4 regions of the Streptomyces sp. NPDC046197 genome follow, and region 2 is predicted to be linked to each of the others. Evidence: riboswitches for the same ligand, from Rfam matches in the RefSeq annotation. Region 2 holds a riboswitch; each other region holds the start of a gene.

The links. Region 2 has a riboswitch for cyclic di-AMP ahead of AB0A61_RS07610 (C40 family peptidase). Riboswitches for the same ligand answer to the same signal wherever they lie in the genome.
Region 1: another riboswitch for cyclic di-AMP. It lies ahead of AB0A61_RS23170 (M23 family metallopeptidase); the one in region 2 lies ahead of AB0A61_RS07610 (C40 family peptidase).
Region 3: another riboswitch for cyclic di-AMP. It lies ahead of AB0A61_RS18730 (NlpC/P60 family protein); the one in region 2 lies ahead of AB0A61_RS07610 (C40 family peptidase).
Region 4: another riboswitch for cyclic di-AMP. It lies ahead of AB0A61_RS30395 (M23 family metallopeptidase); the one in region 2 lies ahead of AB0A61_RS07610 (C40 family peptidase).

What each region holds. Positions count from the first base shown of each region.
Region 1 is NZ_JBEYZY010000016.1:148,199-155,549, reverse strand. Features, by position in the region: gene AB0A61_RS23185 (GNAT family N-acetyltransferase) at 1-1,484, opposite strand, end outside; gene AB0A61_RS23180 (HPr family phosphocarrier protein) at 1,662-1,943, shown strand; gene AB0A61_RS23175 (GntR family transcriptional regulator) at 2,155-2,850, opposite strand; gene AB0A61_RS23170 (M23 family metallopeptidase) at 3,035-3,793, opposite strand; cyclic di-AMP (ydaO/yuaA leader) riboswitch at 3,806-3,966, opposite strand; gene AB0A61_RS23165 (pitrilysin family protein) at 4,242-5,630, opposite strand; gene AB0A61_RS23160 (pitrilysin family protein) at 5,627-7,033, opposite strand.
Region 2 is NZ_JBEYZY010000004.1:114,442-121,792, reverse strand. Features, by position in the region: gene AB0A61_RS07625 (ANTAR domain-containing protein) at 1-41, opposite strand, end outside; gene AB0A61_RS07620 (ATP-dependent Clp protease proteolytic subunit) at 221-856, shown strand; gene AB0A61_RS07615 (hypothetical protein) at 864-1,172, shown strand; cyclic di-AMP (ydaO/yuaA leader) riboswitch at 1,508-1,721, shown strand; gene AB0A61_RS07610 (C40 family peptidase) at 1,725-2,198, shown strand; gene AB0A61_RS07605 (ATP-binding protein) at 2,343-2,801, opposite strand; gene AB0A61_RS07600 (helix-turn-helix transcriptional regulator) at 3,016-3,873, shown strand; gene AB0A61_RS07595 (DUF397 domain-containing protein) at 3,891-4,115, shown strand; gene AB0A61_RS07590 (8-amino-7-oxononanoate synthase) at 4,186-5,313, opposite strand; gene bioB (biotin synthase BioB) at 5,461-6,684, shown strand; gene AB0A61_RS07580 (adenosylmethionine--8-amino-7-oxononanoate transaminase) at 6,677-7,351, shown strand, end outside.
Region 3 is NZ_JBEYZY010000012.1:74,709-82,059, reverse strand. Features, by position in the region: gene AB0A61_RS18740 (phosphoketolase family protein) at 1-1,365, opposite strand, end outside; partial or broken gene AB0A61_RS18735 (pyridoxamine 5'-phosphate oxidase family protein) at 1,524-1,714, opposite strand; cyclic di-AMP (ydaO/yuaA leader) riboswitch at 1,867-2,039, shown strand; gene AB0A61_RS18730 (NlpC/P60 family protein) at 2,048-3,508, shown strand; gene AB0A61_RS18725 (AAA family ATPase) at 3,667-4,374, opposite strand; gene AB0A61_RS18720 (carotenoid oxygenase family protein) at 4,553-5,983, shown strand; gene AB0A61_RS18715 (hypothetical protein) at 6,714-6,923, shown strand; gene AB0A61_RS18710 (SpoIIE family protein phosphatase) at 7,080-7,351, opposite strand, start outside.
Region 4 is NZ_JBEYZY010000027.1:75,680-83,030, forward strand. Features, by position in the region: gene AB0A61_RS30375 (MarR family transcriptional regulator) at 7-522, opposite strand; gene AB0A61_RS30380 (dihydrofolate reductase family protein) at 629-1,759, shown strand; tRNA gene AB0A61_RS30385 (tRNA-Met) at 1,902-1,975, shown strand; gene AB0A61_RS30390 (PP2C family protein-serine/threonine phosphatase) at 2,354-3,481, shown strand; cyclic di-AMP (ydaO/yuaA leader) riboswitch at 3,716-3,873, shown strand; gene AB0A61_RS30395 (M23 family metallopeptidase) at 3,885-4,916, shown strand; gene AB0A61_RS30400 (aldo/keto reductase) at 5,047-5,991, shown strand; gene AB0A61_RS30405 (PrsW family intramembrane metalloprotease) at 6,085-7,351, opposite strand, start outside.

The sequences.
Region 1 (7,351 bases), on a different contig from region 2:
TCCACCAGGTCGGTGATGGTGTTCACGCGGATCACGCCGGCCTGCCGGAACAGCGCGGACACCGTGGCGTGCGGCAGCCGGGTGGCTCGTACGGCGTGCCCCTGCGGGGTGGAGCCGGCCCCCAGCACCACCACCAGTGGCTTGACGGCGGCGGTCCGCCGGGCGAGGCGGGTGAACTTGCGCGGGTTGCCGATGGACTCCAGGTACATCAGGCCCACGTCGGTGTCCGGGTCGTCGTACCAGTACTGGAGGACGTCGTTGCCGGAGACGTCCGCGCGGTTGCCGGACGACACGAAGGTCGACACGCCCGTGACGCCGGTGACCCCTCCCCCGCGCCGGTGCAGCCGGGACAGGAGCGCGATGCCGATGGCCCCCGACTGCGCGAACAGCCCGGTGCGGCCGGGGCGGGGCATCTCGGGTGCGAGCGAGGCGTTCAGCCGGACGTCCGGGGAGGTGTTGATGATCCCGAAGGAGTTGGGTCCGATGATCCGCATGCCGTAGGCGCGCGCGTGCCGCACCAGTGCGCGCTGGCGCTCGCGCCCCTCGGGGCCGCTCTCCGCGTATCCGGCGGAGATCACGACGAGCCCCTGCACGCCGTGCTCGCCGCACTCGGTGACGACCTGGGGGACGTGCTCGGCGGGCACGGCGACGACGGCCAGGTCGACCGGCCCGTCGATGTCCCGCACCGAGCGGTGGGCGGGCACCCCGTCGATCTCCTTCTGGTCCTCGTGGAAAGCGCTGTTCACGGCGTGCAGACGGCCGGTGTAGCCGGCGTCGCGGATGTGGTCGAGGAGGCTTCGGCCCACGCTCCCTGGCGCACGGCCGACGCCGACGACGGCGACCGAGCCGGGCACCAGCAGCCGCCGCACCGACCGCGCCTCGGCGCGCTGCTCCCGCGCGCGCTGCACGGCCAGCGAGCGGTCGGTCGGCTCGATGCCGAACTCCAGGTGCACCACGCCGTCCTCGAAGCTGCGCTTCTGGGTGTATCCGGCGTCCGTGAACACCTTGATCATCTTGGTGTTTGCGGGCAGCACCTCGGCGGTGAAGCGGCGGATGCCGCGCTCGCGCGCCACGGCCGCGATGTGCTCCAGGAGGGCGGAGGCGACCCCACGGCCCTGGTGTGCGTCCTGCACCAGGAAGGCGACCTCGGCCTCGTCGGCCGGCGCCGAGGCGGGCATCCCGTCGGTGCCGATGCGGTCGTAGCGTACGGTGGCGATGAACTCGCCCCCGACCGTGGCGGCAAGCCCCACCCGGTCCACGAAGTCGTGGTGCGTGAAGCGGTGGACGTCCTTCGCGGACAGGCGCGGGTAGGGCGCGAAGAAACGGTAGTACTTCGACTCGTCCGAGACCTGCTCGTAGAAGCTGACCAGGCGGTCGGCGTCGTGGGCGGTGATGGGGCGGATCCGCGCGGTGCCACCGTCGCGCAGCACCACGTCGGCTTCCCAGTGGGCGGGGTACTCGTGCCGGTCCGACGAGGTCTGCATGGGGCCCAGAGTAAGGCTCGCGTACGACAACGGCGCGAGGCAGTCTGTGGAGGACACACGTCGGGCCGAGGCCGCGGTCCGACGCCGCCCGGAGCCGGGCAGGGCACCGCTCCGGGCACGCTTCGCGATATGGGAAACTGGTCTAGACAACCCTGAACACCTGAAGGGCAGCATCACATGGCTGAGCGCCGCGTCAACGTCGGCTGGGCCGAGGGCCTCCACGCCCGCCCCGCCTCCATCTTCGTCCGGGCCGCCACGGCCACCGGCATTCCCGTGACGATCGCCAAGGCCGACGGCACCCCCGTCAACGCGGCCTCCATGCTGGCCGTTCTCGGCCTTGGCGCCCAGGGCGGCGAGGAGATCGTCCTGGCCTCCGACGCCGAGGGCGCGGACGCCGCCCTGGACCGGCTGGCCAAGCTGGTCTCCGAGGGTCTTGAGGAGCTGCCCGAGACGGTCTGATCGAGCCGATCGCGCGGCGAAGCCGTGTCGCCCATTCCGGGCGGCGCGGCTTCGCCCTTTCCCGCCCGGCGGTGGATTTCCCCGGCCACATACCCGCCTCCTCGACCGAGATGCGCGACGCGGCAAACCAACGGGAATTCATGACGGACGGAAAAAGGGCAGCGGAAATCCACCCCCACCGAATACGCCTTCTTTGTATACGGCGCGGGTGTTAATGCCGTAGGCCCGACATGTTTACGGGATGTTGCGAAGTCCTCACACGGTCGGCCCGCGTCGCGCCGCCCGGAAACCGCAGCCGGTGGACCACCGTCGCGCGCTCGGTGTGCAGGGCGGTGACGGCCCGCGCGCGCTCGCTGTCGCCGCGTGCGACGGCGTCCACGATCGCCCCGTGCTCGGCCCAGGACTCCACGGGGCTGGCGGGCGCCTCCACCGTGTACATCCACGCGATCTTGTGCCGCAGCTGGGTCAGCATCGACGTCAGCGCGGGACTGCCGGAGGCCTGGGCGAGCGTCTCGTGGAACCAGCCCCCCAGGGAGCGCAGGTCCTCGCTGCTGCCCCGCCTGGCCCGTTCCTGGCCCAGCCGGACCAGGCCGCGCAGCACCTTCAGATGGGCGTCCGTGCGACGCTGGGCGGCGCGCGAGGCGCCGAGCGGCTCCAGCAGCAGGCGCATCTCGAGCAGGTCGGCGGCATCCTGCTCGGTCGGCTCCGCGACGCACGCGCCCGCGTGCCGCCGGGTCACCACGAAGCCCTCGGCCTCCAGGGTGCGCAGGGCCTCACGCACGGGGACGCGTGAGACGCCGTAGCGACGGGCGAGGACTTCCTCGGTGAGCCGGCCGCCGCGCTCGTAGACACCCGCGACGATGTCGTCCCGGATCGCCGTGCACACCGAGTGCGCCGGAATACGCATGCCCGACCTCCGCCTTAATCCCCGTGAAACGTCGACGATGGACGCCTGTTCCGTGACTCTATTGCAGCGCGCGGGAATTTCCGATGGCGGGCCGGAATCCATGGAGTTTTTTTGGACAGCGGGGCGTCCGAAACGCCAAAGCCCCGGCACGAGCGGCCGGGGCTTCGGGACGTCTGCTGTGGCGTCAGGCGTTCACACCGTGCTTGCGGAGATAGGCCACGGGGTCGACGTCGGAGCCGTAGTCGGGACCCGTACGGGCCTCGAAGTGCAGGTGCGGTCCGGTGGCGTTGCCGGTCGCGCCGGACAGGCCGATCTGCTGGCCGGGCACGACGGTCTGGCCCACCGAGACACCGATGGACGACAGATGGCCGTACTGGGTGTACATGCCGTCGGCCATCCTGATCACGATCTGGTTGCCGTACGCCCCGCCCCAACCGGCCTGGACGACGGTGCCCATGCCCACCGCGTGGACGGTGGTGCCGCTAGCGGCGTGGAAGTCGATGCCGGTGTGGGCGCCGGAGGACCACAGCGAGCCGCCGGTCTTGTAGCCGGTGGAGACGTACGAGTCGAAGATCGGCGCGACGAAGGCGTTGAGGCGCCTCCGCTCGGCCTCACGGGCGGCGCGCGCCTTGGCCTCCCGCTCCTTCTTCGCCTGCTCGGCGGCCTCCTTGCGGGCGGCCTCCTGGGCCAGCTTCTGCTCGGCCGCCTGCTTCTGGGCGGCGGCCTGGGCGTCGATCTTCGCGGCGACCGAGTCACCGATCGTGATGACCGGGGTGAGGCCGGTGTCCTCCGGGGCCGGGGTCTCGGCGGCGAGCGCCGGAACGGCGGCGAGGGTGCCGATGACGCCGGTGGTGGTGAGGGCCGCGACGCCCGCCGCGCGGGCAGTGGTGCGGTGCATCCGGCTGGGACGACGATGCTTCCCCGAGGCGCGGGTGAACGCCATGTAGACGCTGGTCCTTTCCTTCCCTCTCGCCTACCGGGTTAGCTGACGGGTTCGGAGCAGGAAGGTCTCCTACGGACCCCCTCGCTCGTGCGCGGGCGTCCGATTCACCCCAGGGACGGTGGGTCCCCGGCTCCCCTGGCTCGCGCCGTACGGGGATTCGGCGATGGCTGTCCGGTGTCGCGGCTGCGACGCACTGCCTGACGGACAGCCGGGTTGACGCTAAAGGGGGCGTCTTCCAATTCCCAAACGGATCAGGAGTTTTGTAGCGCATGCCACAGGGCAGACAGGCAGCCTCTCCCTCAATTCGGACATCGTTCGGACATCCTTCGGACACATCGTGGGGCCCTGGTGGCGCTTCGCTCACCAGGGCCCCACGCGCGTGTGCCGCTCGCCGGCAGGTCCGGCCGTACGCGCACGACGGCCGGCCGGACCGCCGCGCGATGTGCCTCTACTCGGCCGGTACGACGGTGACTTGGCCGATGCCGAGGGCCTCGACGGGCTCCTTGATCTGCGCCGCGTCGCCGACGAGGACCGTCACCAGGCGGTCCACCGGGAAGGCGTTGACGACCGCCGCGGTGGCCTCGACCGTGCCGGTGGAGGCGAGCTGCCGGTACAGCGTGGCCTGGTAGTCGTCCGGCAGGTACTGCTCGACCTGGTCGGCCAGCGTGCCGGCCACGGCCGCCGCCGTCTCGTACTTCAGCGGGGCGACGCCGACGAGGTTCTGCACGGCGACGTCCCGCTCGGCGTCGGTGAGCCCCTCGGCGGCGAGCCTGCGCAGCACCGTGAACAGGTCCGCCAGGGCCGGGCCGGTGTTGGGGGTGTCGACCGAGCCGCTGATCGCGAGCATCGCCGCGCCCGAGCCGTCGGGGGCGGAGCGCAGTACCTGGCCGAACGCCCGCACGCCGTAGGTGTAGCCCTTCTCCTCGCGCAGGACACGGTCCAGGCGGGAGGTGAGGGTGCCGCCGAGGCAATAGGTGCCGAGCACCTGTGCGGACCACACGCGGTCGTGCCGGTCGGCACCGACACGGCCGATGAGCAGCTGTGTCTGGACGGCGCCGGGACGGTCCACGATCACCACGCGGCCGGTGTCGTCGGCGGTCACCGGTGGCACCGGGTGCGGCTTGGCCGGCGAGCCGGTCCAGGCGCCCAGGGTCTCGCCGAGCAGCTCGTCGAGGTCGATGCCGGTGAGGTCGCCGACCACCACGACGGTGGACGTGGCCGGCCGCACGTGCCGGTCGTAGAAGGCGCGGACGGCCGCCGCGTCGATGCTCCGGACCGTCTCCTCGGTGCCCTGGCGCGGGCGCGACATGCGCGTGGCGGCCGGGAAGAGTTCCTTGGACAGCTCCTTGGCGGCACGGCGGGAGGGGTTGGCCAGCTCGTGCGGGATCTCGTCGAGGCGGTTGCGCACCAGTCGCTCCACCTCGCTGTCGGCGAACGCGGGCGCCCTGAGGGCGTCGGCGAGCAGGCCGAGCCCCTTGGCCAGGCGCGAGGCCGGAACCTCCAGGCTCAGCCGGACGCCCGGGTGGTCGGCGTGCGCGTCAAGCGTGGCGCCCGCCCGCTCCAGCTCGGCGGCATACTCCTCCGCCGAGTGCTTGTCGGTGCCCTCGGAGAAGGCCCGCGCCATGATCGTGGCGACGCCGTCCAGGCCCTGCGGCTCGGCGTCCAGGGGCGCGTCCAGCAGCACCTCGACGGCGACGACCTGCTGGCCGGGGCGATGGCAGCGCAGCACCGTCAGGCCGTTGTCCAGCGTCCCGCGCTCGGGCGCCGGGAACGCCCACGGCTTGGCCTCGCCGGCCTTGGGCTGGGGGTGGAACTCCATCGTGGCGAGCTCGGTCACTTCGCCTCCTCGGTGTCGTCGGTGGCCGTGGCGTCCGCGTTCTTGGCGTCGTCCCGGGCGTCGTCCTGTGTGCCGTCCTGTGCGCCGTCCTGTGCGCCGGAGGCGGTCGGCTCGTAGACGAGCACCGCGCGGTTGTCGGGGCGCAGGCGGGCCTTGGCGACCTCCTGGACCTCCTCGGGCGTCACCTCCAGAACGCGGTGCACGGCGGTCAGCGCGAGCTGCGGATCGCCGAACAGGACGGCGTAGCGGCACAGTTCGTCGGCGCGGCCCGCGACCGTACCGAGCCGGTCCAGCCACTCGCGCTCCAACTGGGCCTGGGCACGCTCCATCTCCTCGGCCGTCGGGCCCTGCTCGGCGAACCGGCCGAGCTCCTCGTCGATGGCCTCCTCGATGACCGGGACCTCGATGTCGCCGGAGGTCTTCACGTCCAGCCAGCCCAGTGAGGGCGCCCCGGCCAGCCGCAGCAGGCCGAAGCCGGCGGCGACGGCCGTACGGTCGCGCCGGACGAGCCGGTTGTACAGGCGGGAGGACTCGCCGCCGCCCAGAATGGTCAGCGCCAGGTCGGCCGCGTCGCACGCGCGCGTGCCGTCCTGCGGGAGCCGGTAGGCGGCCATCAGGGCGCGGGCCGGAACCTCCTCCTCGACGACCTCACGCAGCTGCTCGCCGATGATGTCGGGCAGCGAGCCGTCGCGGGGCGCGGGCTTGCCGTCGTGGGACCGGATCGAGCCGAAGTACTTCTCGATCCAGGCGAGGGTCTGCCCGGGATCGATGTCGCCGACGACGGAGAGCACGGCGTTGTTCGGCGCGTAGTACGTGCGGAAGAACTGCCGGGCGTCCTCCAGGGTGGCCGCGTCCAGGTCGGCCATGGACCCGATGGGCGTGTGGTGGTACGGATGCCCCTCCGGGTAGGCGAGGGCGGTCAGCTTCTCGAACGCCGTGCCGTACGGCACGTTGTCGTAGCGCTGGCGGCGCTCGTTCTTGACGACGTCCCGCTGGTTCTCCATGGACTCGTCGTCCAGGGCCGCCAGCAGGGAACCCATGCGGTCCGCCTCCAGCCAGAGGGCGAGCTCCAGCTGATGGGCGGGCATGGTCTCGAAGTAGTTCGTGCGCTCGAAGCTGGTCGTGCCGTTCAGCGAACCGCCCGCGCCCTGCACCAGCTCGAAGTGACCGTTGCCCTTGACCTGGGCGGAGCCCTGGAACATCAAGTGCTCGAAAAGGTGAGCCAGGCCGGTACGTCCCTTGACCTCGTGGCGGGAGCCGACGTCGTACCAGAGGCACACCGCCGCGACCGGGGTCAGGTGGTCCTCGGAGAGCACCACGCGCAGGCCGTTGGCCAGGCGGTGCTCGGTCGCTGTCAGGCCGCCGGAGCCTGCCTCGGCTGTGGCCGTGTGACCCATGGGCATGTCGTCCCTTCGATCGCGGTGGCGGTCGTGGAACCGCCGTCTTCCTGCCGTCCTGCCACTGTATGCAAGCGCGCGGACGCCTGGCGAAGTTCCGTGAGGCCGTACGCCGAGAGCGAGAACGCCGTCACCCGGAGCAAGCGCGGTGAGGCCGCGCGGAAGCGCCGGGGCGGGCCGGCTGCCCGGGAGCGGCAGGGCGGTTCCCCGGGAGCGACAAGGCGGGTTTCGGCCCGGGGCCCCGGGCCGGACGGCACCCGGGGAGCGCCGGGGCGGGCGGTCATGACCGGGTCCTGTTCCCGCGCTGTCGGTCCCGCGGTCCAC
Region 2 (7,351 bases):
AGCTGCAACGGGTGCCGTCCGGAAATCGCGAAGAACGCCATGGCAGTCCTGTGGGTCGTCGAGCGGCCGTCGCTCCAGCTTCACCCAGGAGTGCGCCGCGCACGACCCGGACATTTCCGACAGCCGCCGGTCCGACATCCCGAGCGGTGCGTACATCCTGTACATTTTTTACAGAAGGTCAGTCCGCCGGAGACGGCCCTGCCGCACAGAGGGGTGTGCCATGACCCGACCGTCCGCCCGCCATGTCCTGCCCGAGTTCACCGAGCGCACGAGCGCCGGTTTCCGGACGCTGGATCCGTACGCGAAGCTGCTGGAGGAGCGGATCGTCCTTCTCGGCACCCGGATCGACGACACCTCGGCGAACGATGTGATGGCGCAGTTCCTGCACCTGGAGCACCGGGACCCCGACCGCACCATCTCGCTGTACATCAACTCCCCGGGCGGCTCCTTCAGCGCGACGGCGGCGATCTACGACACGATGCGGTTCGTCGGCTGCGACGTGGAGACGGTCTGCCTGGGGCAGGCGGCCGCCTCCGCGGCGGTGCTGCTCGCCGCGGGTACGCCGGGCAAGCGGTTCGCGCTGCCGGGCGCCCGCGTGCTGCTCGACCAGCCCGCGCTGTCCGAGACCGTGGAGGGACGGGCGTCCGACCTCGTCATCAGGGCGGAGGAGCTGGTGCGCGTGCGGGCCCGCCTGGAGGAGATGCTCGTACGGCACACCGGCCGGCCCCGGGACCAGGTGCGGGCCGACCTGGAGCGGGAGACCATCCTGGACGCGCGGGGCGCTCTGGAGTACGGGCTGGTGGACCGGATCGTCTCCAGCCGCAGGACGCCCGGCACCACTTCGGACCCGAGGTGAGGCGCCGATGCTGCCTCCGGAACTGCCGCCGCTGCCGGCGCTGACCCGCGCCGAGGCCGACTTGATCGACCGTTACCTGGAGGTGGTGGACCTGCTGGGACGCATCAACCCGGCCCGGCACGAGGACACCTACCGGGGCCTGAGGGCCGCTCAGGCACTCGTCGGCAAGGCGGCCGAGCTGCGCGCGGCGCTCGCGCTGATGCACCAGCGCGGAGAGAACGAACTGCACGCCGCGACGCTGGCGCGCGCGCTGCGCGTGCTCGACGGCGAGCGGCGCACGCGCCGCGTCACATTGCCCCCCGACGGCGGCAGTTGACGCATCGTCCGGGCGTCCCCGTCCCCGGCGCTGACAGGGCGTCCGCTGCGGCGTCGAAACGGACCAAATGACGTACGGCCTTTCGGCGTAGACGCAGACCCTTTTTCGGGGGTGCTCCAGTTGCGCAACGCGCGTGGCCAAATGGCGGAATGAGCTGTTCCGGCGCTGGTCCGGGGCTCGTCGGGAGACGCGACGGCCGTTCGAGGGCGCGGGTGTCCACCCGAACGGGTGAGTGGTGAGTAACAACACAAACCCCCGGTTCCGTTGGGTTTTTCGGACATGCGTAGGTGAAGATCCGTGTCTGACGACAAGCCCCCGCCACAGCGGCGGGGCGGTCCGGGCGGACGCCGAGTCCTGCCGCCGCCCGGATGACCGGTCGACAGGAGTGGATCGGCAGGAGTGGAGGACCCAAGCACGACGGGTCGCCGGAACGGTCACGCCATGACCGGGCCGAGCAGCCCTTGGGGTGAAGCCGCGGCAACGCGGCCGGGCAACTTCGCCAGCCCGAATCCGACAGGTCATCCTTCACAGGCGGCTGACGAAGGGTTGCGCATGACTGCGCTCAATCGTGTCCCGTCGCTGATGGCCCGGGCCGGTACGGCCTCGGCCCTGACCATCGCCGCCGTGGGTGGCTCGATCGTGGTCCCGGGCGCCGCGTCCGACGCCTCGGCCGCCACGCTGGCGACGAGGGCGCTCCAGATCGCGGCGTCCAAGAAGGGTTCCCCCTACCAGTGGGGGGCGGCGGGCCCGCGGCGTTTCGACTGCTCCGGGCTCACGCTGTACTCGTTCAAGAAGGCGGGCAAGACCCTGCCCCGTACGGCGGCCGGTCAGTACAACAAGACCCGTCACATCTCGGCGAGCAGCCGTCAGGCCGGGGACCTGGTGTTCTTCCACTCCGGCTCGTACGTCTACCACGTCGGCATCTACGCGGGTGGCGGCAGGATCTGGCACGCTCCGAAGACCGGGGACGTGGTGAAGCTGCAGAAGATCTGGACCAGGAGCGTCTGGTACGGCCGGGTCAGCTGACCACCTGGGGGTGGTGGTGGCGTCCTGACGCGCCGCCACCGCCCTCGGGTTGCCGTACTGCGCCGTGCGGCGGCCCACGCGCCCACCGCGCCGCCGGCGCATGCGTGGGCGGCCGGGCGGCCCGGCTCCGGGCTGACGTGCGCCCTACGGTTCCTGCTGGCCCGCGGCCGTGACCGGCCGGGCCGGCACCGTCCACGGAAGTTCGATGCAGACGGTCTTGCCGCCCTCGCGGGTGGGGCGCACCGTCATCCTGCCGCCGCACTCGGCGGTGAGCCACCGGATGATCACCATGCCCCGGCCGTTGTCCTGCTGGACGGCGGCCGGCAGTCGTTTCGGGAACCGCGGATGGCTGTCCGTGACCCCGATGTGCAGCTGTTCGTCACGGTCGAGCACGAGATCCACCGTGAAGGTGGGTGACTGCCCGAAGGTGTGCTGCACGGCGTTGGTGGCGAGTTCGGAGACGATGAGCCGGATGGTGTCGGCGGCGTCCGTGTCCGACGACAGGCCCCACTCCGCCAGGGTGCCCACCACGTAGCCGCGGGCCGCGGCGACCGAGGCCGGATCGCTCGGCAGAGTGACGGATGCTTCCAGATGGTCTGCCATGGCGACGTCGTCCCTTTCCCACGGGACCGCAGTCCGACACGGAGCGGATGGTTCGAGTACGGTCCCGGACTGGTGCTTCGTCGTCAGACTGCCATTACCGCGTCTGTCACGGGTGGCGATCCACCAAGATGTGCATATATCTGTCGCTCGAAGCGGTGAACTCTGCGACGGCAGAGCGTATTTGGGCGGCCCGGAAGGAGTAGGGAGTAAGCCCATGCAGCACGGAACCTCGGTGCGCCGCCGGAAACTCGGCTCCGAACTGCGCGCGCTGCGCACCGGTGCGGGTCTCACCAGTGGTGAGGCGGCCCGGCTCGTGGGTTGGCACCAGTCGAAAGTCAGCCGGATCGAGACCGGCGCCAGCGGCGTGAAACCAGCCGATGTGCGCTTACTCCTGGACGCCTACGCGGTCGAGGACTCCCATCTGCGCGACCTGCTCACCGTGCTGGCGGGCTCCGACGACGGCGGCCGTCACCACTGGTGGCACGCCTACCGCGGCGTACTGCCGCCCACCTACCGGGATTTCATCAGTCTGGAGTCCCAGGCGAGCGGGATGCGCACGCTGGAGACCTCGGTCGTGCCCGGACTTCTGCAGACACCCGAGTACGCCCGTGCGGTGACCCGGGCCGCCGTGGACGGGCTCGACCACGACCGGCTGGACGCGCTGGTGGAGGTGCGGCTGGCCCGCCAGGACGTGCTGCGGGCGGATCGCCCGCTGGAGCTGAGCGCGGTCCTGGACGAGGCGGTGCTGCGCCGGGAGGTCGGCGGCCCTGGGGTCATGAACCGGCAGCTGGCGCGGCTGACGGAGGCGGCGCGCCTGCCCCAAGTTCGGCTGCAGGTCCTGCCGTTCGCCGCGGGGGCGCACATCGGACTCACCGGCCCTTTCGTTATCTTGTCATTTCCGAGCACTTCTGATCTGGATGTGGTTGTTCTCGACCAGTTGACGAGTAGCCTCTACCTCGAACGGAAAGAAGACCTGGAGGCCTACACCGAGGCCTTCAACACCCTCCAGATCCACGCCCTTTCACCCGAGGACTCGTTGGATTTCATCGCCGGGATAGGTGACGACGGGTAACCGCGTAAGGAGGCACCATGTCTGCTCTGCCTCGGAACGTACCTTCCAGTACCGATCTGCACGGTGTGCGCTGGCTGCGCAGCAGCTACAGCACCGGAGCGAACAACTGCGTCGAGACGGCCTCGCCGTGCTCCGGTCCCCGGGCCGGGCTGCTCGCCGTGCGCGACTCCAAGGATCCGGCCGGCCCCGCGCTGCTCTTCTCCCCCGAGAGCTGGGCGGGATTCCTCACCACGCTCCGGTGACGCACCCGCGGGCGCCCCGACCCGACTGATCACACACGCATCGCGCGAGGCACGGCCGTGTCACGCCGACTCATGGTCGCGTTTCGCCGATCACACGTACAGCGCGTTCGATCTGCTCCCCGGAGAGGTCCGCGCGAGCGGTCAGCCTGAGCCGTGAGATGCCGTCGGGCACGGAAGGAGGACGGAAGCAGCCCACGGCCAGGCCCGCCGCACGGCATTCGGCCGCCCAGCGCACGGCCCCATCGGGGGACGGCGCGCGCACGGAGACCACCGCGGCGTCCGGACGTACCGCCTCCAGCCCCAGGGCGGTCAGGCGTGCGTGCAGCTCGGCCGCCACCGCGCGCGCCCGGGCCGCCCGCTCCGGCTCACGGCGCAGCAGCCGCAGTGCCGCCAGGGCCGCGCCGGCCGCGGCGGGAGCGAGACCCGTGTCGAAGATGAAGGTCCGGGCCGCGTTGACCAGGTGGTCGATCACCGGTGCCGGCCCGAGCACGGCGCCGCCCTGGCTGCCGAGCGACTTCGACAGCGTGGCCGTCACCACGACGTCGCCGGCCCCCGCCAGCCCCGCCGCCTGCGGCGCGCCGCAGCCGCCGTCACCGAGGACACCCAGACCATGGGCGTCGTCCACGACCAGCCCCGCGCCGTGGTCCCGGCAGGCCGCCGCGAACGCGGCCAGCGGGGCGGCGTCGCCGTCGACCGAGAAGACCGTGTCGGACACCACGACGGCCGGTCCGTCGTGGGTGTCCAGGGCCTTGCGCACGGCCTCGGGATCGGCGTGGGCGACGACCTGCGTGGTGCCGCGGGCCAGCCGGCAGCCGTCGATCAGCGAGGCGTGGTTGCCCGCGTCCGAGACGATGAGGGAGCCGTGCGGGGCGAGCGCGGTGACGGCGGCGAGATTGGCCGCGTATCCGGAGGAGAAGACCAGTGCCGCCTCGAAGCCGCAGAAGTCGGCCAGTTCGTCTTCCAGTTCGCGGTGCAGCTCGGTGCTGCCGGTGACCAGGCGGGAGCCGGTGGCGCCACCGCCCCAGGTGCGGGCCGCGGCCGCGGCCCCTTCCGTGACCTCGGGGTGGCGGGCCAGCCCGAGGTAGTCGTTGCTCGCCAGGTCGAGGAGCGGTGAATGGGCCGGACGCGGACGAAGCGCCCTTACGAGTCCGGCGCGGCGGCGCAGTTCCCCCTGCTCGTCGATCCAGCCGAACGCCATGGCTCCTCCGGGGCATTTGTAGGCAGTGCACAGACACTAGCGGGACGGCCGACGGCCCAGGATGTGGCAATACCCACACGTCGAACCGTCTCTGTTGTGCAAACTCTCCTTGGCCCGAGGCGGCACCTTAGGACAGGATCGGACCTCATGGACCTGCTGAACACGCTGGTGGACAAGGGGCTTCGGCGCGAGCTGCCGACCCGCGAGGAAGCTCTGGCCGTGCTGGCCACCTCCGACGACGACCTGCTCGATGTGGTGGCCGCGGCCGGAAAGGTGCGCCGGCACTGGTTCGGTCGGCGGGTGAAACTGAACTACCTCGTCAACCTCAAGTCCGGCTTGTGCCCCGAGGACTGCTCCTACTGCTCCCAGCGGCTGGGCTCCAAGGCCGAGATCCTGAAGTACACCTGGCTCAAGCCCGACGACGCCTCCAGGGCCGCGGCGGCCGGGCTGGCCGGCGGCGCCAAGCGGGTCTGCCTGGTGGCCAGCGGGCGCGGTCCGACGGACCGTGACGTGGACCGGGTCTCGGAGACCATCAAGACGATCAAGGACCAGAACGAGGGCGTCGAGGTGTGCGCCTGTCTCGGTCTGCTCTCCGACGGCCAGGCCGAGCGGCTGCGGGAGGCCGGCGCCGACGCCTACAACCACAACCTCAACACCTCCGAGTCGACGTACGGCGACATCACTACCACTCACACCTACGCCGACCGGGTGGACACGGTGCACAAGGCCCACGCGGCCGGGCTGTCCGCCTGCTCCGGTCTGATCGCCGGCATGGGCGAGAGCGACGAGGACCTGGTCGACGTGGTCTTCTCGCTGCGCGCGCTGGACCCGGACTCCGTTCCGGTGAACTTCCTGATCCCGTTCGAGGGCACCCCGCTCGCCAAGGAGTGGAACCTCACCCCGCAGCGCTGTCTGCGCATCCTCGCCATGGTGCGGTTCGTCTGCCCCGACGTCGAGGTCCGCATCGCCGGCGGCCGCGAGGTCCACCTGCGCACCCTGCAGCCGCTCGCCCTGCACCTGGCCAACTCCATCTTCCTGGGCGACTACCTCACCAGCGAGGGCCAGGCCGGCAAGGCCGACCTGGAGATGATCGCGGACGCCGGGTTCGAGGTGGAGGGCACCGATCAGGTCACCCTGCCGGAGCACCGGGCCCTGGACGGCGGCGGCTGCAGCACGCCCGCGGTCGCGGGCTGCGGATCCCACGGGGATGGCGGGTGCGGATCCCACGAGGGTGGCGGTTGCGGCTCGCACGACGGTGGCGGCATCTGCGGTTCCGCACCGGCCTCGGCCCCGTCCGGCAACGAGCCGCGTACCGACCTGGTCGCCGTACGCCGCAGGGGCGCCGGTACGGACCTCGCGCCCAATGCCTGACCGGCCCGGCCCGAGCGTGCCCGAGCTGCTGGAGCTCGACCGGCGGCACGTGTGGCACCCGTACGGTCCGATGCCGGGCCGGCAGGAACCGCTCGTCGTGGAGTCGGCGAGCGGGGTCCGGCTGCGGCTGAGGCTCCCGGACGGAACCGAGGACGAAGTCGTGGACGGCATGTCGTCCTGGTGGTCGGCCATCCACGGTTACAACCACCCGGTGCTCAACGAGGCGGCCCACGAGCAACTGGCGCGAATGAGTCACGTGATGTTCGGCGGCCTCACCCACGAGCCGGCCGTACGCCTCGCCAAGCTCCTTGTCGACATGTCGCCCGAGGGGCTGGAGCATGTGTTCCTCGCCGACTCCGGCTCGGTGTCGGTCGAGGTCGCCGTCAAGATGTGCCTGCAGTACTGGCGCTCGCTCGGCCGTCCGGGCAAGCAGCGGCTGCTGACCTGGCGGGGCGGCTACCACGGTGACACCTGGCAGCCGATGTCGGTGTGCGACCCCGCGGGCGGGATGCACGAGCTGTGGACCGGTGTGCTGCCCCGCCAGCTGTTCGCGGACGCGCCGCCGACCGCCTACGAGGAGTCGTACGCCGACCGGCTGCGCGAGCTGATCGGACGGCACGCCGACGAACTGGCCGCGGTGATCGTCGAGCCGGTGGTGCAGGGCGCG
Region 3 (7,351 bases), on a different contig from region 2:
GTGTTCGTCCACCGGGAGGGTGCCCGCCTGCCACGCCTTGCCGCTGACCGCGTAGACGGCCTGGAGGCGGTTGGACGCGGTCTCGTCGGGGCCGAGGAGACGGAAGTCGCGGCGGTCGGCGGTGGCCCGCATGACGTCCTGGAGCATGTCGCCGAGGACGCGGGTCGGTTCGTGCAGGGTCGCGCCGGGCTTGTCGACGTCCACCGCGTAGCGCTCCAGGGGCGGCAGGGGCAGTTCGCGCAGCAGGAGTCCGCCGTTGGCGTGTGGGTTGGCGCCCAGTCGGCGCACGCCCGGGGGGATGCAGGCCAGTACGGCGGGGCGCGGGGCGCCGTTGTCGTCGAACAGCTCCTCGGGCCGGTAGGAGCGCATCCACTGTTCCAACTGCCGCAGGTGCTCCGGGTTGTCCCGGACGGCGGCCAGCGGGACCTGGTGGGCGCGCCAGGTGCCCTCCACCGGCAGACCGTCGACCTCGGCCGGCCCGGTCCAGCCCTTCGGGGTGCGCAGCACGATCACCGGCCAGCGGGGCCGGTCGCCGCCGCTCCCCCCGCGCGCGGCGCGCTGGAACGCGGCGATCCGGTCCAGTGCGGTGTCCATGGCGTGCGCCATCGCGCGGTGGACGGCCGCCGGGTCGTCGCCCGTGACGTGGATCGGCTCGTGGCCGTAACCCCTCAGGAGGTCGTCGAGTTCGGCCTCCGGCAGGCGGGCCGGCACGGTCGGGTTGGCGATCTTGTAGCCGTTGAGGTGCAGGATCGGCAGGACCGCGCCGTCGTGGACCGGGTCGAGGAACTTGTTCGAGTGCCAGGAGGCGGCGAGCGGGCCGGTCTCCGCCTCGCCGTCACCGATCACACAGGCGACGAGCAGGTCCGGGTTGTCGAGGGCGGCGCCGTAGGCGTGCGAGAGCGAGTAGCCGAGCTCGCCGCCCTCGTGGATCGAACCCGGGGTCTCGGGAGCCACGTGGCTGGGCACCCCGCCGGGAAAGGAGAACTGCCTGAAGAGCCGGCCCATGCCGGCCGCGTCCCGCGTGATGTCCGGGTAGGTCTCGGTGTACGACCCCTCCAGCCAGGAGTTCGCCAGGACGGCCGGCCCCCCGTGCCCGGGGCCCCAGACGCACAGGGCGTCCAGGTCGCGGGCTTTGACGACACGGTTCAGGTGGGTGTGGACCAGGTTCAGGCCGGGTGATGTGCCCCAGTGGCCCAGCAGGCGCGGTTTGACGTGCTCAGGGCGCAGCGGTTCGGTCAGCAGGGGGTTGGCCATGAGATAGATCTGACCCACGGAGAGATAGTTCGCGGCGCGCCAGTGGGCGTCCAGGGTGGCGAGTTCCTCGTCCGTGAGTCCGGTGGGCGCCTGCTGCGTGTCGACGGACATCGGGCATCCTTCCGGTTCGGTGCAGCGGTCGGCTGGGGTTGCGTGCCGTGCACGACACCCACCCTCCGTCGCCCCGGCGGGTACCCGACAGGGCCGTTCGGGACACACCCCCGGGCCGAGCCGCCCGTGCGCGGCCGCGGCTCACAGCACCGGGTCCACCCGTACAGCGTGCGCCCGCCGACGAGCTCACGCCCGGTGGCCGGCTCCGGATGGATGCGCACGAAGACCTCTTCGGGTGACGGCACCCAGGGGGCGGGCCGACCCGCGCCGACCGCTCGTGCTCGCCCGGGTGGGACACCACCACGGCCCGGCCGGTGACGACGACGCTCCACCCCGCGCACGTGCCGGCAGACGCAGGCACATCGCCCTCGTGAAGGGCCCGGTACAAGAAGGTCACGAATACGTATCGGACATTTCGCGCTTCAATCTTCACACCAGGCACACACGTTCGCTAAGTTGACGTCCAGGCCGCACGATCGACTCCGGCGAACCCGCCGGATCGTGCGACCTCCGCCGAGTCCGGTGCGCCCCTACGGGCAGCCGGAGCCGGGGACCCACCGACATTGGGGTGAATCGGCCAACGGCCCACCAGGGCAACGGTCGTAGGGCACACCTTCCGGATCCGTCCGCCCGAACCCGACAGCTAACCCGGTAGGCGGTGTACGGAAGGAGTACGTCTTCCTTGGCGCCGGAACGACCTTCGCGCCCGGGAGGCACCAGCCTCCCCGGCACCCGCACCCCCGCCGTTGCGACCGCCGCGGACGACAGAGGACCCAGCCGCGCTGAGGTTCAGCAGCGAATCAGCAGCCTCTACGACCAGGCCGAGACCTCCACCGGGAACTACAACGCGACCCGGGCGATGAGCAGGGCGGGGCGCCCGCGCGCCAACTCCTCGCCCGGCAGGGCTTCCCGGGACGCCGACCCGCTTCTGGACAGTATCGCCAAACAGTGGTTCGACGGGGCACGCGCGCAGTTCGGGCCCAGCGTCCCGGCGGCCCTGCCCGCGGATCGCATGCCGAAACCGGCCAACTCCCGTCCTGCGGCGTCGGCAAGAGGCGCGATCGACGGTCCGGCCGGCCTCGGACGGGAAGCGAACCTCCCCGCACTGCTGGAGCTGACCGCCGGCCCCGATGCCGCGGTGACGACCGGAGCCCGGCCGGAGCTCACCGGGGGGCCCGGCGCCGCGCTCACGGCCGGTCCCGTGGCGGAGTTGCCCGCCCGCGCGCTGCCGGAACTGCCCGCCGTAACCCCGATGGAACCGACCGTCATCGCAACTCCGGCGGAAACGACCGCCGGAGCACCGGCGGAACTGCCCGCCCGCACCATGTCGGTGCCGCTGCCCACCCCTCCGGAGACGCAGCTGGAAACCGTCAGGGCCCTGCCGGCCACGGTCGCCCGGCCCCGGCAGCCGGCGTGGTGGTCCTCCAAGGAGCGGCTCCAGCGGAAGGTGGCCCAGGCACGCGAGTTGCTGGCCCGGCACGCCGCCCAGCACAGCGCGCCGCCCGTCCAGGCGGCGCCCGTCCCGGCTGCGGCCGCTCCGGCGACCGCACCCTGGCCCACCTCCGAGGAGTCCTGGCCGAGCCCTTACCCGGGACCGGAACAAGTGCTCCAGCAGTCGGCGGAGTTCGTCCCGGCACTGCCGGTCGACGTGGGCGGCACGGCCCTGGGTGCCGACATCGCCCCCGCCCCGGAACAGGCCGTCACCACACCGTCGTTCGCCGCCCCGGCTGCCCCGCCCGTCGCGGAGGCGGTCCCCGTCGGCGAACCGATGGGCTCGGCCTACGAGAGGAAGGCGGCGAAGGCGCTCGACTTCGCGCGGGCGCAGATCGGCAGGCCGTGCGTGTGGGGCGCCACAGGACCGGACTCCTACGACTGCTCCAGCCTCACCCAGGCCGCCTGGCGAACGGCCGGCGTCGCCCTCCCGCGCACCGCGTACGAGCAGTCCGCCTCGGGCACCGCGATCTCCCTCGCCGAGCTGCGGGCCGGGGACCTGATCTTCTTCTACGGTGACGCGGGGCACGTCGGCCTCTATTCCGGCAACGGCATGATGGTCCACGCCCCGAGTCCGGGGGCGTCCATACGTGAGGAGTCGATCTTCTTCGCCGGCCCCCAGGCCATTCAGGGCGCCGTACGGCCCGCGTGACGGCTGCGCCCCACCCGGCCCTCGTGCGGGCCCCGCTGGTGCGGGCCGCTCCGCGGGGCCGGCCCGCGGGGAGACAGGGCTCGGGCAGGCCCGGAAAGCGGGGCCCGGACGAGGGCCGGGGAGCGGGGTCCTCGGATCGGAGCCTGGCACCCAGGCAGTCAGTCGAGGATGTGCCGCAGGTACGCCTGCGGGTCGGCCAGATAGCGGCGCCAGTGGTCGACGAGGTCGAGTTCGGGCCATGTCACCCGACGCATGCCGTGTTCGCCCACCTCGACGATGTCCGCGCCCGGCAGCGCGGTCAGCACGGGCGAGTGGGTGGCGCAGATGACCTGGCCGCCCTTCTTCACCAACTGGTCCAGGTGTCCGAGCAGTTCGAGGCAGGAGGCGAAGGACAGCGCGGCCTCCGGCTCGTCCATCACATACAGCCCCGGGTGCAGGAACTTGCTGCGGAACGCGGCCAGAAAGCCCTCGCCGTGGCTGACGACCTGGGGCGCGAGCCGCTCCCGGTCCAGTGCGTGCAACGCCGTCTCGGCCCGCAGGAAGAACCCCTTGCGGGCCGACCAGCTGCCCACCATGCGGCGGCCACGCGGCGCCGCATCGAACCGGATCCGTTCGCCGAGCTCCGACTTGGGCCGGTGACTGGCGTAACGCCAGTCGTGCGAGCCGCCCCAGGAGTCGAGTCCGAACCCCTCCGCCAGGGCTTCGACCAGAGTCGACTTGCCCGAGCCGTTCTCACCGACCAGAAAGGTGACCGGCGCCGTGAACTTCAGCCCGTCCGCGAGAAGCGTGCGGACGCAGGGCACGGACCACGGCCACTCCTCCTCGTCGAAGTCGGCACTGTGGGCGTACGCACGTTCGATGATCACAGGGCGAGTCTTCCACAGGGCGCCGCCGCCCCGCCCGTCCGTCACCGGCGCTACGCGTTCTTGCGGCCCATTCCGGCACGCCGCCAGTCCTGCGACGACTCCCCGCAACTGGCCGACGACCCCGTTGCGGGCCGGAAAGGGGCCCGCGAGGCTGGATGGTGTCCTTTGGGAGGCAGCCATGACCGTTCCCGCCGCACGGTCCTTCGATCCCCTGCGGGTGGCCCATCTGTCGGGGCCGTTCACCCCGGTGACCGAGGAGGTGGACGAGGTCCGCCTGGAGGTCGACGGGCGCCTTCCGGACGACCTGGACGGGGTCTACCTGCGCAACGGCCCCAATCCGCGGTTCACACCGATCGGCTCGTACCTGTTCCCGGTCGACGGTGACGGCATGCTGCACCGCGTCTGGTTCGAGCAGGGAACGGCCCGCTACCGCAACCGATTCGTCCGCACCCCCGCCCTCCTCGCGGAGGAGAAAGCGGGCCGGGCGCTGTGGGGCGGCATCACGTCGATGATCACGCCGGGGCCGGACGAGGTGGGCCCCGAGCTGGCCCACACCTTCAAGAACCTGCCGGACATCAACGTAATCCGGCACGCCGGGCGGCTGATGGCGCTGGCCGAGTCGGACTGCCCGTTCCGCGTGACCGCCGAACTGGAGACGGTGGGCAAGGAGACCTTCGGCGGCGCACTGCCCGCGGGCATCACCGCCCACCCCAAGATCGACCCCGTCACCGGGGAGATGGCGGTGTTCTGCTACGCCCTCGAACCGCCGTACCTGACCTGGTCCCTGATCGCACCGGACGGCACCGTGCCCCGGGGTCCCACCCCCGTGGACGGGGTCGACGAGCCGATGATGATCCACGACATGGCGCTCACCGGCCGGTACGTGGTGCTGGTGCTCGGGCCGGTGTTCTTCGACCTCTCCGCGGCCCTCAGCGGCGGTTCACTGATCGACTGGCGGCCGGAGGCCGGCACGCGGGTGGCCCTGATCCCGCGGGACGGCTCACCGGTGCGGTGGGCCGAGGACGAGGCCTTCTGGCTCTGGCACACGGTCAACGCCCACGACACCGATCGCGACGGGTCCGTCGTCCTCGAATACGTGGAGTGGTCCCGCCTGTCGCTCGGCGGGGACACCGGGGGCGAGCGCAACCGCAGCCGCCTGATGCGGGCCGTGATCGATCCGGCCACCGGGCGCATGCGCCGCAGCGCCCTGGACGACGCCGGCATCGAGTTCCCGCGGATCGACGACCGGGCGATCGGGCGCCGGCACCGCCAGGTCGCGGTCGCCGCGGACAGCGGACGCACGCCGGGGCTGCTGCCGGGCGAGTACGACGCGCTGCGCTGGTACGACACCCGCGAGCCGGGGACACCGTCCAGGACCTGGCACGGCGGGGACCTGGCGGTCGGCGAGCCGTCCTTCGCGCCGCGCCCCGGCAGTGCCGACGACCGGCAGGGCTACTGGATGACCTTCGCGACCGACCGCAGGAACGGCAGCAGTTGTCTGCTGGTCTTCGCCGCCGAGGACCCGGCGCAGGGTCCGATCGCCCGAGTGCGCATTCCCGTACGTGTCCCGCTCGGCCTGCACGGCGCCTGGCTGCCCACCGAGGAGTGAGCGGCCGGCCGCCGCGCCAGGAAGCCACCGAGCCATGCAGCCGCCGCCCCACCGGGCCGCTTACCCGCCGAGCCGCTTGCCCGCCCAACTGCTTGTCGCATGAGCGGAAGACACCCGTTCGGGGGGCGCACTCACCTGATGCGGTGAGCAGCCGGGGCGGGGGCGTACGCGCGGCCCGTGAACGCCGTTGCTCCGGCATGGACAGTACTTCTCGGGTCGTGCCGCGTTCGCCCGGCCGCCGGCCCGCGGGCCCGTTCCACACGGAACCGGCCGGCGGGCCCTGGAACCAGCCCCCCGTCCACGCACGCGGGACGGCGGAGCAGCAGCCCCTGATGCCTGTGGCTCCGGAACGTTCCCGCGTCCAGAGGGCATCCCGCGCGGACGTCGCCGCGCCCGCGCCCTCTGCCCTCGCCCGGCCGGAGCCCGTCACACCTGGTGAGCCCTCCCGAGCCGACGGGACGGCCTGGAACCTCTGGTGCCCGGGTACCGAGACCGTCCCCGCGGTTCCCGTCCCGCGCGGCATCCCGGGCCTGTGACGCGGGCCGACGGAGGCCGGGGAGCGCCGGCCGCCGCCGCGGGTGTACGGGCCCCCGGCACCGACGGAGCGGCTCCGGCCGGCCGCCTCCCCGCTGGAGACGAACGGGCACCGCTTGCTCACAGCCCGGTGACGGCGGAATCACGATGGGTGCCGGGTGCGTTGCCGGGGCCGCTGCCCGTCGTTGAGCGCGGCATGGAAGCCTGGGAGGACGCCGACTGTCCCTGGTGCCGCTCGCTGCTCGGCCCCGGCAGGGCCCTCGCCGAGCCGGACACCGGGCGCCGAAACGATCGTTCCCGGCCCGTGGGCGCAGGCCTGCCGGCCTGGGTGGAGCGCGCACGCCTGGTCATAGTGCCCGTGGCGGCGCTCACCGTGGTCGCCGCGGTGATGATGGCGCTGTCCTGAGTTGCTGGGGCCGGACGACCGCGCCCGTCCCCGGCCGCCCCGGGGCGTGCGGGCACTCCGTACCCACGCCGTACCCGGGGTACCCGTCCGGGTAGGGGCCGCACCGGCCAGGGGTGAGCGCCCGTCCCGAACGGCCGCCGCCGCAACCGGCGTTCGTCAGGACCGGTGGCGCAGGCGGGCCGCGATCGCGGCGACGTCGTCGTCCGCCTGCTCGGCACCGAGGCGGCCCAGAATCTCGTCCAGCATCCGGGAGACCCCCTGGTCGGGCCGCACCCGCAACGCGGCCAGCCGGGCGAGCGAGGTGTCGATGTCCTCGTCGCGCCGCTCGACCAGGCCGTCGGTGAACAGGACCAGCGTGTCGCCGGTGTCGAGGGGCAGACTCGACAGCTCGTAGGCGCCGAGTCCGGTGCCGAGCGGGGGCCCGACCG
Region 4 (7,351 bases), on a different contig from region 2:
GGCCGGTCACGAGCAGGATTTGGGCGACCGGCGGCGCCACGGCACGTCCTCCGGGGTGCTCCTGGTCTCGTCGCCCTGGAGCGCCTCCGCCACGCCTGTGAAGATCTCCTCCAGCTGTGCCACCTGGTGCGCGTCGAGATGGTCGAAGAGGTGGGTGCGGACCGCCTCGACATGGCCGGGTGCCGCGCGCTCCAGGACCGCCATGCCCTCGTCGGTCAGGACCGCGGTGCTGCCCCGCTTGTCCGTCGGGCAGCCCTCGCGCCGTACCAGACCGTCCTTCTCCAGGCGCTGGACCGCGTAGGTCAGCCGGCTGCGGGTGATCTTCAGCCGCTCGGCGAGGTCGGTCATCCGCAGCTGGCGCTCCGGCGTCTCGGAGAGCACCGACAGGATGGAGTAGTACATGTGTGGCATGCCGGCCTCCTGCTGGAGCTGCCGGTCGACCGCGTCCTCCAGCAGGAGGGTGGCGGCGATGTACGCGCGCCAGGCGCGCTGCTCGTCGGGGGTGAGCCAGCGGGTCGTCATGCCGCCAGTGTAGGTTTGCTTAAAACTTGAACCAAGCGTGTCCGCAGCAGAAAGCAACCGAAAGCCGCCGAGCACGGCCGAAAAGTCGCCAAGAAAGAGTGCGTCGATGTCCCGTCCGTACGTCCTGCTGTCCGCCGCCGTCTCCCTCGACGGCTACCTGGACGACACCGGCCCCGAGCGGCTGCTGCTCTCCAGCCCCGCCGACTTCGACCGGGTGGACGAGGTGCGGGCGTCCGTCGACGCGATCCTGGTCGGCGCCGGCACCATCCGCGCCGACAATCCGCGGCTGCTGGTGAACTCGGCCGAACGGCGGGCCGCCAGGACCGCCGCCGGGAAGCCGGAGTACCCCCTGAAGGTGACGGTGAGCGTCTCCGGCGAGCTGGACCCGGACGCGCAGTTCTGGCACACCGGCGGCGAGAAGGTCGTCTACACGACCGACCGGGGCGCGGACCGGCTGCGCCGCTCGGGCATCGCGGCCGACGTCGTGCCGCTCGGACCCGAGGTCGACTGGCGGCTGCTGCTGGAACACCTGCACGACGAGCGGGGGGTGCACCGGCTCATGGTCGAGGGCGGCGGCACCATCCACACCCAACTGCTCCAGCAGGAGCTCGCGGACGAACTGCACCTGGTTCTCGCCCCGCTGTTCGTGGGGGACCCGAAGGCGCCGCGGCTGTTCGGGCCGGGCGCCTACCAGGGCGCGCGGCTGCGGCTGGTGGAGACCCGGGCCATCGGCGACGTCGTCCTCATGCGCTACGAACCGACGGCCCCCGGGACCGGACACCTCGCCCGGCCGGCGGACCGGCACTGGCTGCGGCTGGCGTGCGAGCTGGCGGCGCAGTGCCCGCCCTCGGGCACCGCGTTCAGCGTGGGGGCGGTGGTGGTGGCCGCCGACGGGACGGAGCTCGCGCGGGGGTACTCGCGGGAGGCCGGGGACCAGGTCGTGCACGCGGAGGAGGCGGCGCTCGCGAAGGTGGACCCGGCGGATCCGCGGCTGGCCGGTGCCACGGTGTACAGCAGCCTGGAGCCGTGCGCGCGGCGGGCCTCCCGGCCCCGCCCCTGCGCCCGGTTGATCCTCGACGCGGGGGTGCGCCGGGTGGTGACGGCCTGGCGGGAACCGGACACGTTCGTCGAGGGCGCCGACGGGACCGGCGTACTTCAGGCCGCAGGCGCGGAGGTCGTCGTGCTCCCGGAGTTCGAGGAGCAGGCCAAGGCGCCGAACCGCCATCTGCTCGGCTGAGCGGATCCGCCCCGCCGAGCGAGAGCAGACCGCACGGGGACCGCCCGCCGACCGCCCGCCGACTGAAAACCGCTGATGAAGCGAGGTGGACGTAAATGCGTGCGCATCCTGTCCGGCGGATGGCGTACACTGGTTTCACCGACGCGGGGTGGAGCAGCTCGGTAGCTCGCTGGGCTCATAACCCAGAGGTCGCAGGTTCAAATCCTGTCCCCGCTACTGAAACTCAGGGCCGGAATCCAATCAACGGATTCCGGCCCTGAGTCTTTCCCCGGGTGTTTCCCCGAGTGCAGTCCCAGCGCTCCACGGCGTCCGCCCGCGGCTTGCCACGTGTTCCTCATCACACCGTGTCCTCCGGTCGGCCCACACCGGCTCGCCCGCCGCACCCGGTCCGGGAAACCTGGACGGGCGGACGAGATCGACATGGACATGCGTGGCGGGAGACGAGTGGTGCGGCCTGGTGAGGTGGAGGACGAGGGGCCGTACGACCTCAAGTCCCTGGACGACGACCTCGATCGGCAGGGGCGTCCAGGCCGCGGTGACCGCCTCGGCTCCCCCGGCCGGGGCGGCGGTCGGCCGCCCGGCGATTCCGCGCCCCTGCCCGTGCCGGGGCCCGGTCCCGCCTCTCTCCCGCCGGGCGAGGGCGGCGAGCGGCGGCGCATCTCGGGCGCGCGCGCGTTCGTCCGGGTGCTTCCGCTGCTGCTGCTCGTCGCCGGCACCTGCCACGACTGCCTGACCCCGTCGACCTTCACCGCGGCCCCGCTCTTCACGGCCGCGCCCCTGGTCGCCGCCCCGCTGCTGTCCCGGCGGGTCACCCTGCTCACGGGTGTCGCGGCCGTCGCGGTCGTGCTCGGGCTGCGCCTCGGGCGGGGCGCCGTCCTCCGTGCCGAGTCGGTCACCGAGCTGGTCACCGTGGCGACGGTCGCGGTCCTCGCCGTGATCGTCAACATCCTCGTCCGCCGCAGCCAGGAGCGGCTGGCCTCCGCCCGCGAGATCGCCGAGGCGGCCCAGTACGCCGTGCTGCCCGAACCCGCTGACCGGATCGGGGGCCTGGAGATCGCGGCCCGCTACGAGGCGGCGCAGGCGGACGCGTTCATCGGCGGCGACCTGTACGCGGTGCAGGACAGCCCCTACGGCGTGCGGCTCGTCGTGGGCGACGTGCGCGGCAAGGGCATGGGGGCGGTGGCGGCCGTGGCCGTCGTCATCGGTGCCTTCCGCGAGTCCGCCGAGCAGGAGGCGACGCTGGAGGCGGTGGCGCAGCGGCTGGAGCGGGCGCTGGCCCGTGAAGGCACCCGCGGAAACGGGATCGACGCCATCGAGGGGTTCACCACCGCCGTGCTCGCCGAGATCCCGCACGACGCCAAGGTGGTGCGGATCGTCAACCGCGGCCATCCGCCGCCGCTGCTGCTGTACGCGGACGGCACCCTGCGCACGCTGCTGGCCGCCGACCCGGCGCTGCCGCTCGGCATGGGCGATCTGGGCGTCTGGCCCGACCGCGCCGAGGAGACCGACTTCCCCGCCGGAGCCACGCTCCTCTTCCACACCGACGGCCTGTCCGAGGCACGTGACGGACACGGCCGGTTCTACGACCCCGAACGGCAGCTCGCGGGCCGGACCTTCCGCGACCCGGACACCCTGCTCACCACCCTCGCGTCGGAGGTGCGCCGGCATTCCGGGGGCGGGATGACGGACGACATGGCGCTGCTCGCCGTCCGGCGGCCTTGACCATTGTCACGCGAGGTGAGCGACCGGTCCCGTTCCGCATAAAAACTGACGTACCGTCAGAAACGGTGGAACCGCTGAGGTCGGGTCAACTCGCCCGGCTTTCGTCACCCCTGGCCCGAACGTCCGGGGCGAGAAGGTTTAACGATCAAGACGAACGGCTTGGAATCAGGGGTCCGGGTCTATTAACGTTCGATAACGCAGCGCGGTCGTCCCAGCCGTCACAAGAGGCGGCTCCGTGCGCACGCGCCGAATCCCGTCAGGGAACCGGGGAACCACCACCGTGGGGTGAGTCGAGCGTCAACCGCCGTGGCGGCACGGCTGGTTTACGCGCGTAGGAGACCTTCCTGCTCCGAACCCGTCAGCTAACCCGGTAGGCGAGACGGAAGGAAAGGAGTACGCCCGCGTGGCGTCCAACCGGTCTGCCTCTCCAGCTCCGTTCGTGCCGACCCGGCGCACCGAGACCCTCGGTTACGGCACCTCCCACACCGACGAGGGCCCGTGGGAGGAGTGGAACCCCACCGCGGAGTCCATCCGTCCCGTACGCGGTCGGCACCGCGTCACCAAGCAGCGCGGCGGCGGGCTCGCCCGCAGTTCCACCGTCCTCGGCGTCGGCGTCATAGCCGCCGTCGGCGCGGGCGGCATGGCCAGCGCCAACACCGGCAAACCGCCGGTGTCCATCTCCCTGCCCGACCTGCCCTCCGTGGGCTCCCTGTTCGACGACTCCCCCCACGCTCCCAAGGGTTCCGCGACCGCGCTCAGCACCGCCGGCGTGACCTCCACCGGCAGCGCCGAGGGCGCCGTCGGCGCGGGCGAGGCGCTGCGCAACCGCATCATGGCGCAGGTCGACCAGCAGCAGACCCAGGTCGAGAGCAAGGCCGAGGCAGCCGCGGAGACCGCCGCCGCCAAGCAGGCCGAAGAGGCCGCCGCCCAGGCGAAGAAGGAGGCCGGGGCGAAGGCCGCGGCCGCCAAGCAGAAGGCGGAGGAGGAGGCCAAGCAGAAGGCCGAGGCCGCGCGCCTGGCCGAACTGGCCAAGCAGTACGTGCTGCCGACCTCCTCGTACACCATCACCGGGACCTTCGGGCAGCCCGGTTCCATGTGGTCCTCCGGCTACCACACCGGCCTCGACTTCGCCGCGCCCACGGGCACCCTGATCAAGGCGATCCACAGCGGCACCGTCACCCAGGCCGGCTGGGCCGGCGCCTACGGCTACCGCACGGTGCTCACCCTCGACGACGGCACCGAGCTGTGGTTCTGCCACCAGTCGTCGATCAACGTCACGGTCGGCCAGAAGGTGAGCACCGGCGAGGTCATCGGCCGGGTCGGCGCCACCGGCAACGTCACCGGGCCGCACGTGCACCTGGAGGTCCACCCCGGCGGTCAGGCCACCGCGATCGACCCGATGACGTGGCTGCGCGGCAAGGGCCTCAATCCCTGACATCCACCTCCCCTGTTCCCCGGCGGTTCTGGCGGCGTCCCCCCGACGTCAGGGCTGCCGGTCAGGTGTTTGCGCATCCTTTGCGGCCGGTGTGGAATGAGTCACTCCGTTCAGCGGGTTGATGCTGGACATGACTTCTCCACGCAAGCTGGGCTCGTCCGACCTCGAAGTCTTCCCGCTCGCGCTCGGCGGCAACGTCTTCGGCTGGACCGCGGACGAGGCGCAGTCCTTCGCCGTCCTGGACGCGTACGCGGCCGCCGGCGGCAACTTCGTCGACACCGCGGACTCCTACTCGGCCTGGATCGAGGGGAACGAGGGCGGCGAGTCCGAGACGCTCATCGGCAAATGGCTCAAGGCGCGCGGGAACCGCTCCGACGTCGTCGTCGCGACCAAGGTCAGCCAGCACCCGGCGTACCCGGGCCTGAGCGCCGCCAACATCAAGGCCGCGGCCGACGCCTCCCTCAGGCGCCTGGACACCGACTACATCGACCTCTACTACACCCACTTCGACAAGCCCGAAGTGCCGGTGGAGGAGATCATCGGCGCGCTGGACGAGCTGGTGAGGGCCGGCAAGGTCCGGCACATCGCCGCCTCCAACATCTCCGCCGAGCGGCTGCGGGCATCCCTGGACTTCTCCGAGCGCGAGGGTCTCGCCCGGTACGTGGCGCTCGAGCCGCACTACAACCTGGTCTCGCGGGACACCTACGAGGGCGAGCTGCAGCACCTCGCCGAGCGCGCGGGCCTGGCCGCCGTGCCGTACTTCGCCCTGGCCTCCGGCTTCCTGACCGGCAAGTACCGGCCGGGTGCGACGGTGGACAGCGCGCGGGCCGGGGGCGCCGCCAAGCACCTGCGGACCGAGCGGGGCCAGAAGGTCCTCGCGGCCCTCGACGAGGTCGCCCGGGCTCATGACGCCGAGGTCGCCACGGTGGCCCTGGCCTGGCTCGCCGCGCAGCCGACGGTGGTGGCCCCGATCGCCTCGGCCCGCACGGTGGAACAGCTCCCGGCGCTGGTGGCGGTGGCGGACCTGCGCCTGACGGACGAGGAGCTCCGGAAGCTGACGGAGGCGTCGGCGTAGTCGTCTCCTGGCAGCAGTTTCAGCCGTGTTCAGCCGTGTTCAGCTGTTCTCGGCTGCTTCGGCTGCTTCAGCTCTTTCCCCGGTGCGGAACCCCTATGGCTGGGTCCGGTAGGGGTTGTACGCGGGATACGGCACCGCCGCCCCGTACGGCGCCTGGCCCGGGGCCTGCCCCTGCGCCCCGTACACCCCGTGGCCGGAGCCCGGCGGCTGCCCGTACGCGCCGTACGCCCCGTACACCGGCCACGGCGGCGCGGCCACCGGCACGGGCCGGGCCGTCATCCGCGCCGCGTGGTCCAGCGCGGGCCGCGCCACCTCCCGTCGCCGCCACAGTTCGTGCAGCAGCTCCTGTTCCCGTACGACGAAGTCGGCGCCGGCCCGTCCCCGGCGCCCCCGGTGCCGCAGGAAGGCCAGGGAGGTCGCGTACGCCTCGTACTGGGCGACCGCCCGTGCCGCCGCCTTCCCGGCGTGGTGGCGGGCGTGGTCCCGGGCGAGCCGGCGGGCCCGCATGGAACCGAGGGCGAACGGCTCGGACGGCGCCAGCCACCCGGCGGCGGCGTAGGCGGGCAGCTCCTCGCGGACGGTCCGCAGCTCCCGCTGCCGGGTCCAGATGACCAGCCAGGTGAGCAGCCCGAACGCGGGGAGCATGAAGGCCGCGTAGACGGCGAAGAAGCCGTACTCGCCGAACGAGGACGAGCCGTTCCAGGTCGCGTGCATGCCCATCGCGAGCAGCAGGCCGGACGGCGGCAGCAGCACGCGGCGCAGGTGCTGGCGGTCGCCGGAGAGCGCGGCGATGCCGAAGCCGATGCCGGTGAGGACGGTGAACAGCGGGTGCGCGAACGGCGACATGACGATGCGCACGAAGAAGGTGGCCGCGGTGACGGAGGCGATGCCCCCGTCACCGTTGAGCTGGTCGGTGCCGAAGGCGGTGCCCAGGTAGAGGATGTTCTCGGTGAACGCGAAGCCGGTGGCGGTCACGCCGGCTATGACGACACCGTCGACGATGCCGGTGAAGTCACGCCTGCGGAAGAGGAAGATCAGTAAAACGGCGGCGGCCTTCGCGGACTCCTCCACGATCGGGGCTATCACCGTCGCGCCGAGGGTGTCGGCACTGGAGGGGTCGGCGGTGGCCGTCGCTATCCATTTCGTCGCGAAGCTGTTGGCGACGATCGCTATCAGCGCCGCCGCGCAGGCGCCCCAGGCGAAGGCGAACAGCATGTTCCGCCAGGGGCCGGGCTCGACCCGGTCCAGCCACCGGAAGGCGGCTATGAGCAGCGGTACGGGCAGGACGGCCAGTCCCAGCCCCACCAGGAAGCCCTCGGTGCCGGTCTGTTCGCGGACGATGGCCAGGATGACCAGCCCG